DNA from 3 places in the Serpentinimonas raichei genome. Region 3 is predicted to be linked to each of the others. Evidence: predicted binding sites of a transcription regulator. Region 3 holds the regulator's gene; each other region holds the start of a gene.
The links. The regulator sigma-54, encoded in region 3, starts transcription at its own class of promoters, with help from an activator protein. The targets are predictions, from matches to a motif close to TGGCANGNAANCTGCTTT.
Positions count from the first base shown of each region.

Region 1 (2,233 bases), 260 kb from region 3:
AGGCGCTTGTAGCTGTTGGTGCCGGGGTTGGTGATGGCGTTGAGCGCGCGCGCGTGCTTGATGATGCCGCCGATGTAGTAGAGCGCGAAATCGCTCAAGCCCGCGTAGCCGTCGCCGGCGAACAGGTTTTTGCCGCCTTTCCAGACCGACTGGTGCACGTGCATGCCGCTGCCGTTGTCGCCGTGGTAGGGCTTGGGCATGAAGGTGGCGGTTTTGCCGTAGCTGTTGGCCACGTTCCAGACCACGTACTTGAGGTTTTGCGTCCAGTCGGCGCGCTCGACCAGGGTGGAGAAGCGGGTGCCGATCTCGCACTGGCCGGCCCCGGCCACTTCGTGGTGAAAGACCTCGACCGGGATGCCCAGCGATTCGAGGATGAGCGACATTTCGGCGCGCATGTCGTGCGTGCTGTCCACTGGAGGCACCGGGAAGTAGCCGCCTTTGGTGCGCGGGCGGTGGCCGCGGTTGCCGCCTTCGAGCTTGCTGCCGGTGTTCCAGGGGGCCTCGTACTCTTCGATTTCGTAGAAGCTGCGGCCCGGCTCGGTGCTCCAGCGCACGTTGTCGAACAAGAAGAACTCGGGCTCGGGGCCGAAGTAGGCGGTGTCGCCCAAGCCAGAGGCTTTAAGGTAGGCTTCGGCGCGGCGGGCGATCGAGCGCGGGTCGCGGTCGTAGGCTTTGCCGTCGCTGGGCTCGACCACGTCGCACTGCAAAAAGAGCGTGGTTTCTTCAAAGAACGGGTCGATCTGGGCCGTGTTTGGGTCCGGCATGAGCAGCATGTCGGAGGCTTCGATGCCCTTCCAGCCAGCGATGGAGGAGCCGTCGAAGGCGTGGCCGGCGCTGAACTTGTCTTCGTCGAAATGCGAGACTGGCACCGTTACGTGCTGCTCTTTGCCACGGGTGTCGGTGAAGCGGAAATCAACGAACTTGACTTCGTTGTCTTGCACCATGCTCATCACGTCGGCGACGCTTTTGCCCATCTTGAATTCTCCGGTTGCGTTGAAAGGGGTTGGAAATTGCTGCACAGTTTATAGCAGCAAGCGTGCCAGCTTGGTGACAAACCCGCGCGCTGTGCGGCACCCGGTGCCAAAAAAAGGGGGCTGCGCGAGACCTCGCCACAAACGCACTTTTTTGGGGCATTTTTTGCATCAAAATGGTGCGCACGCACTCTGCATCGGCTCAGCGCACCAACTCGGGGCCCAAGCGGGCGGCTGCGGCGCGCAAGCCGTCGAGCAGATCGGCGTAGGCCGCCTGCACGGGTTCTATCGGCCCCTTGACCCCGAGTTCGAGGTGGCGCCCGTAGGTGGGATGGTCCACGCTGGGCAGGCTAAACACCTTGCACTGCGGGTGCGTGGCCTCGATGTGCTGCATCAGCGGCGTGAGCTGGCCCTCGATGCCCTCGAACACGATCACCGAGCGCTCGCCCCACGCCCCGCGCCGAAAATACGCGGCGTAATGCTGCTCCAGCAGCCACTCGATCATGGGCCAGGCCATGACCGGAAAACCGGGCATGGCGTGCAGCACGGCACCGCTGGGGCTGGTGCAGCTAAAGCCCGGAATCTGGTTGTAGGGGTTGGGGATGATGCGCGCGCCCAGCGGAAACTCGCCCATTTGCAGGCGCTGCAGGTGGTCGGGCCGGTCGGGCTCATAGACCTGGCCCTGCTGGGCCGCCAGGCGTTGCAAGCGCGCCACGATCAGCGCGCGCGCCTGCGGGTGCAACTGCAGCCCCACCCCCAGTGCGCTGGCCGCCGCCTGGCGGGTGTGGTCGTCGGGCGTGGCGCCGATGCCGCCGCAACCAAACACCACGTCGCGGCCCGCCAGCGCCTCGCGCAAGGTGCCGGCCAGCGCGTCCCGGTCGTCGGGCGCAAAACGCGCCCAGGCCAGGCTCAGGCCGCGTGCGGCCAGCAGCTCGATCACGCGCGGCAGGTGCTTGTCGGCGCGCTTGCCCGACAAAATTTCATCGCCTACGACGAGCAAGCCAAAGCGCGGGGCGGGGTTCATGGTTGGTTTTGGACCGAAGCTGGAGCCGGCGTGGTGGATGGGCTGAAGGGGAGCGCGGCCGGCTCGGGGCTGCGCAGCGGCTCAGCGGTGGCCGCGTCCAGGTGCGGCGGCGTCGGCATGGCCGGCTGCGCCTCTGCGCGCAGCGCCTGCAGCGCCGCCAGCAGGTAGTGCACGAACCACAGCGAGGCCAGCGCAAACACCCACGTGTACACCCACACCGCCAGCGGCACCAGCAGCG
Region 1 is NZ_AP014568.1:2,057,828-2,060,060, forward strand. It holds gene glnA (type I glutamate--ammonia ligase) at 1-974, opposite strand, end outside; gene SRAA_RS09600 (competence/damage-inducible protein A) at 1,174-1,995, opposite strand; gene SRAA_RS09605 (EI24 domain-containing protein) at 1,992-2,233, opposite strand, start outside.
Region 1: the regulator sigma-54 is predicted to act here: its motif matches at 1,025-1,042, upstream of glnA (type I glutamate--ammonia ligase).

Region 2 (2,233 bases), 1.2 Mb from region 3:
CCTTAAGTCCGGATGGCAAAGCTGTCGGCGTAGCGCGCCGGGTCGCGGCCGTTCCAGACCACCCCATCCATCAGGGTGCTGCTGCGCAGTGGTTCGCGCGGCACACTGATGTTGAGTTGCGTCGCGGCCTGACGGTAGAGCTCGATCTGGTTGATCTGCTGCGCCACTTGCAGGTAGTTGGGGTGCTCGCGCAGCAGGCCCCAGCGTTTGAACTGGGTCAGGAACCACATGCCGTCGGAGAGGAACGGGAAGTTGACTGCGCCGCCGTCAAAGAACTTCATGTGGTTCGGGTCGTCCCAGGTGCGCCCGAGGCCGTTTTGGTAGCGCCCCAGAATGCGGTCGCGGATCACATCGACGCTGGTGTTGACAAAGGGGCGGGCGGCGATGGTCTCGGCCATGCGCAGCTTGTTTTGCAGGCTGGCCTCGATCCAGCGGCTGGCTTCGAGCACCGCCATCATCACGGCGCGCGCGGTGTGGGGGTGGCGGCGCACGAAGTCGGCGCGCGCGCCCAGCACTTTCTCGGGGTGATCGGGCCACACGTCCTGGGTGTTGGCGGCCGTGATGCCGATGCGGTCCACGATGGCGCGGTGGTTCCAGGGTTCGCCGACGCAGAATCCGTCCATGTTGCCGACGCGCATATTGGCCACCATCTGCGGCGGCGGCACGGTGATGACCCTGGTGTCGCGCAGCGCGTTGACACCGGCGCTGGCCAGCCAGTAGTACAGCCACATGGCGTGGGTGCCGGTCGGAAAGGTCTGGGCAAAGGTGTACTCGCGCCGCTCGCGCGCCATCAGCCGCGCCAGCGTGCCCACGTCCACCGCGCCGCGCTCGGCCAGTTGGCGGCTCAGCGTCATGCCCTGGCCGTTGCGGTTGAGCGTCATCAGCACCGACATATCGGTGCGCGGCCCGCCCAGCCCCAGTTGCAGCCCGTAGATCAGGCCGTAGAGCGAATGCGCCATGTGCAGTTCGCCGTTGAGCAGCTTGTCGCGCAGGCCGGCCCAACTGGCTTCCTTGGACAGGACGATGCGCACCCCGTGTTTGCGGTCCAGCTCCAGCACCGAGGCCATGATGACGGAGGCGCTGTCGGTGAGCGGAATGAAGCCGATGCGCACCTCCTGGATCTCGGGCCGGTCAGAGCCCTGGGCATGGACGACCGAGCGCAGGCCGGGCACCAGGCCAGTGCCGGCATGGGCCAGCAGGGCCGCGCCAGCGAGCGTGGCGCCTTGGCGCAGCGCGCTGCGGCGCCCGGGCTGGTCTGCACCGCTGGTGCTTGCTTGGGCGGCAGTGGGTGCGTGGCAGGCGGCCGGGCTGTGGCCGCCAGGGGTTGGTGTGCCAGCCGTGCTGGATTCGGTCTGGCTGAGGTCGAACGGGGGCATGACTACTCCTAGAACAATGAACAATCGAAGCGTGGCAGCAAATGAAAAACGGCGTCCTCCCGTGTCCGCCTTGAAAGCGGGCTGGGAGGGACGCCGTTGTCCGTCTTGCTCTGCGAGCCGGGTTCGTGCCGCCATTGGCGCTTACCCATGTCATCACGCAAGCAGTTTTCGTGCCAGGCTTGGTTTTAGGGGGTGTGTCTAGGGTGGGACGCTGCCTGGCGCTTATTTTTCGCCCCGGTGCACCAGAATCGGGCCCAAGCGTTCACCGCCGTGGTGCAAGCAGGTGGCTCATCGAGAGCACCGCCTCGGCCACATCGACCATGCGCTTGTTCTGGTTCATGGCCAGCTCGCGCAGGGCTTTGTGTGCGGCGGGCTCATCGAGCTGCTGGTGCGCCATCAGCAGGCCCTTGGCGCGCTCGATCAGTTTGCGCTCGTTCAGGCTGACGCGCAGCGTTTCGAGCTCGGTGGCAGCGGCTTGCAGCCTTAGGCCCTGCTCTTGCACCAGATCGAGCACCGACCTTTCTAGGCCAAACGCCAGCCCTTGGGGCGCGGGTTGAAGGGCAGGGGGTGCGGCCTCAAAAAATGCGCTGCCGCGCAGCCGCTCGGTGTCGGCCTCGGGGGGCTGGCGCTGGCGCTGTTCGAGTTGTCCGATTTCGGCTTGCACCTGCGCCATGCAGGCGCTCGCCTGCTCGACCAAAGCCTGCGTCAATTGGTCTTCGATCGGGCGCATTTCATCCATGCACTGGCTGCAGCAGGCAAACCAGACCCCGCTCAGATGCGGCTCCAGCGCCCCCCCGGCAGGTGTTTGCAGCAGCAGGCGGCGCAACCGGCTGCGCTCGATCAGGGGCTGGGCGCGC
Region 2 is NZ_AP014568.1:1,163,117-1,165,349, reverse strand. It holds gene SRAA_RS05490 (CmpA/NrtA family ABC transporter substrate-binding protein) at 3-1,376, opposite strand; gene SRAA_RS05485 (nitrate regulatory protein) at 1,639-2,233, opposite strand, start outside.
Region 2: the regulator sigma-54 is predicted to act here: its motif matches at 1,535-1,552, upstream of SRAA_RS05490 (CmpA/NrtA family ABC transporter substrate-binding protein).

Region 3 (2,233 bases):
CTTTTTGAAGGAGCGCGGCATCGGCGTGCTCATCACCGACCACAACGTGCGCGAAACGCTGGGCATCTGCGACCACGCCTGCATCATCAACGAGGGCCGCGTGCTGGCGCAGGGCACACCGGCCGAGATCGTGGCCAACCCGGAGGTGCGCCGGGTCTATCTGGGCGAGCACTTCCGCCTCTGAATGTGGTGGCCATGAAGCAAGGTCTGTCGCTGCGCCTGAGCCAAAACCTGGCGCTCACGCCGCAATTGCAGCAGTCGATCCGCCTGTTGCAACTGAGTACGCTGGAGTTGGAGCAAGAGATCGGGCAGATGCTCGACGACAACCCATTTTTGGAACCCGACCCCGCCGATGAGCCGTTCGAGGCCAGCCCAGCGGCGCCGCCCGAGGCCGCATTGGCTGCCCACGCCGAGCTCGATGCGCCTGCCAGCCACGATGCGGGCGCTGGCGCACCCGATGAAGTGCCCGCCCTCGACGCCGCTTTCGAGGCCGCCTGGACAGGCGCAGCGACGGACTCCGGCGGGGGGGGGCCAGAGGCCGAGCACCACGATGCGGGGGATTTCGCTGAGTCCAGCGATCCGGGCGACTGGGGTGAGCCGGGCGCTGCCCGCTCTGGGGCCGCGCCCGAGGACGACAATGGTGCGGGGCCCGACTGGGCGCGCGCGCCCGAGTCGCTGACGCAGCACCTGCACCAGCAAGCCTGCGCCCTGCGGCTCGAACCCCAGGTGGCACTGGCCTTGCACGCCCTCATCGAGTCGCTCGACGACGACGGCTACCTCGCCGATGGGCTGGACGAATTGGCTGCTGCCCTGTGCGGCATGGAGCAAACCAGCGGGGCCCACGCGCCCGATTCCGGCCTCCACACCATGGCACCGCTGTCAGCGTCGCAACCCATGGCAACTGACCGTCGGCACGCCCACTGGCAGCACTGCCTGCAGCAGGCCTTGGAGCAGTTGCAGCAAATGGAGCCCACCGGCGTGGGCGCGCGCAACCTGGCCGAGTGCTTGCAATTGCAGATTCTGGAGCTGCGCAACCGCCCCGAGAGCCGCACCGCGCTGGCCATCTGCCAGCAGCCGCTCGACTATCTGGCGCGGCGCGACAGCCGCCGCTTGGCCCAACTGTGCCGCTGCAACGAGGCCTTGGTGCGGGCCGCCTTTGGGCTGATCGCCCGCCTCGAACCCAAGCCTGGACGCCGCTTTGCGGTGCTCGAACCGCACCAGTTGCGCCCCGATGTGATCGTGACGGCGCAGGGGCGCGGCTTCAAGGTCGCGCTCAACCCCGAGGTGCTGCCGCGGCTGCGCCTGCACGAAACCTATGCCCTGGCCCTGCGCCAAGGCCGCGGGGGCGGCCAGTCTCACGCGGGGCTGCAGCAGCACCTGCAAGAGGCGCGCTGGTTCATCAAAAACATCCAGCAGCGCTTTGACACCATCTTGCGCGTGGCCAGCGCCATCGTGGAGCGCCAGCGCCCGTTTTTTCAGCACGGCGCCCTGGCCATGCGGCCACTGGTGCTGCGTGAAATCGCCGACGAAGTGGGGCTGCACGAATCCACCATCAGCCGCGTCACCAGCGCCAAGTTCATGGCCACGCCCCAAGGCACCTATGAATTCAAATATTTTTTTGGTTCGGCGCTGGCCACCGAGGCCGGCTCCAGCGCCTCCAGCACCGCGGTGCGGGCCCTGATTCAGCAACTGATCGCCGCCGAAAACCCCAGCCACCCCCTGAGCGACAACCAGCTTGCCGACCTGCTCAAAGCCCAAGGCATCGCCTGCGCGCGCCGCACCGTGGCCAAATACCGCGAGGCGCTGCGCATTGCCCCCACCCATTTGCGCAAAGCGCTCTGAACCCCCATGCACAACCTGACCCTGTTCCTGCCCTGCCCCGCCGGGGTGGAAGACTATCTGCTGGCCGAAGTGCAACAGATCTGCCCGGCGGCCCAAAACCTGCGGCGCCAGCGCGGCGGGGTCGAGCTCACGGCCGACTGGGACGACATGCTGCGGCTCAACCTGCACAGCCGGCTGGCGCAGCGCGTGCTGGTGCGGCTGGCGCTGCAACCCTGCCCCAATGAAGATGCGCTCTACGAGGCTGCCTACGCCGTGCTGTGGGAGCTGTGGTTCACGCCCGCGCAGACTTTCAAGGTCGAGCTCACGGCCCAGCACAGCCCGTTCCAGAGCCTCAATTTTGCCGCCCTGCGCATCAAAGACGCGGTGTGCGACCGCATGCGCGAGCGCCTCG
Region 3 is NZ_AP014568.1:2,318,901-2,321,133, forward strand. It holds gene lptB (LPS export ABC transporter ATP-binding protein) at 1-184, shown strand, start outside; gene rpoN (RNA polymerase factor sigma-54) at 196-1,842, shown strand; gene SRAA_RS10830 (THUMP domain-containing class I SAM-dependent RNA methyltransferase) at 1,849-2,233, shown strand, end outside.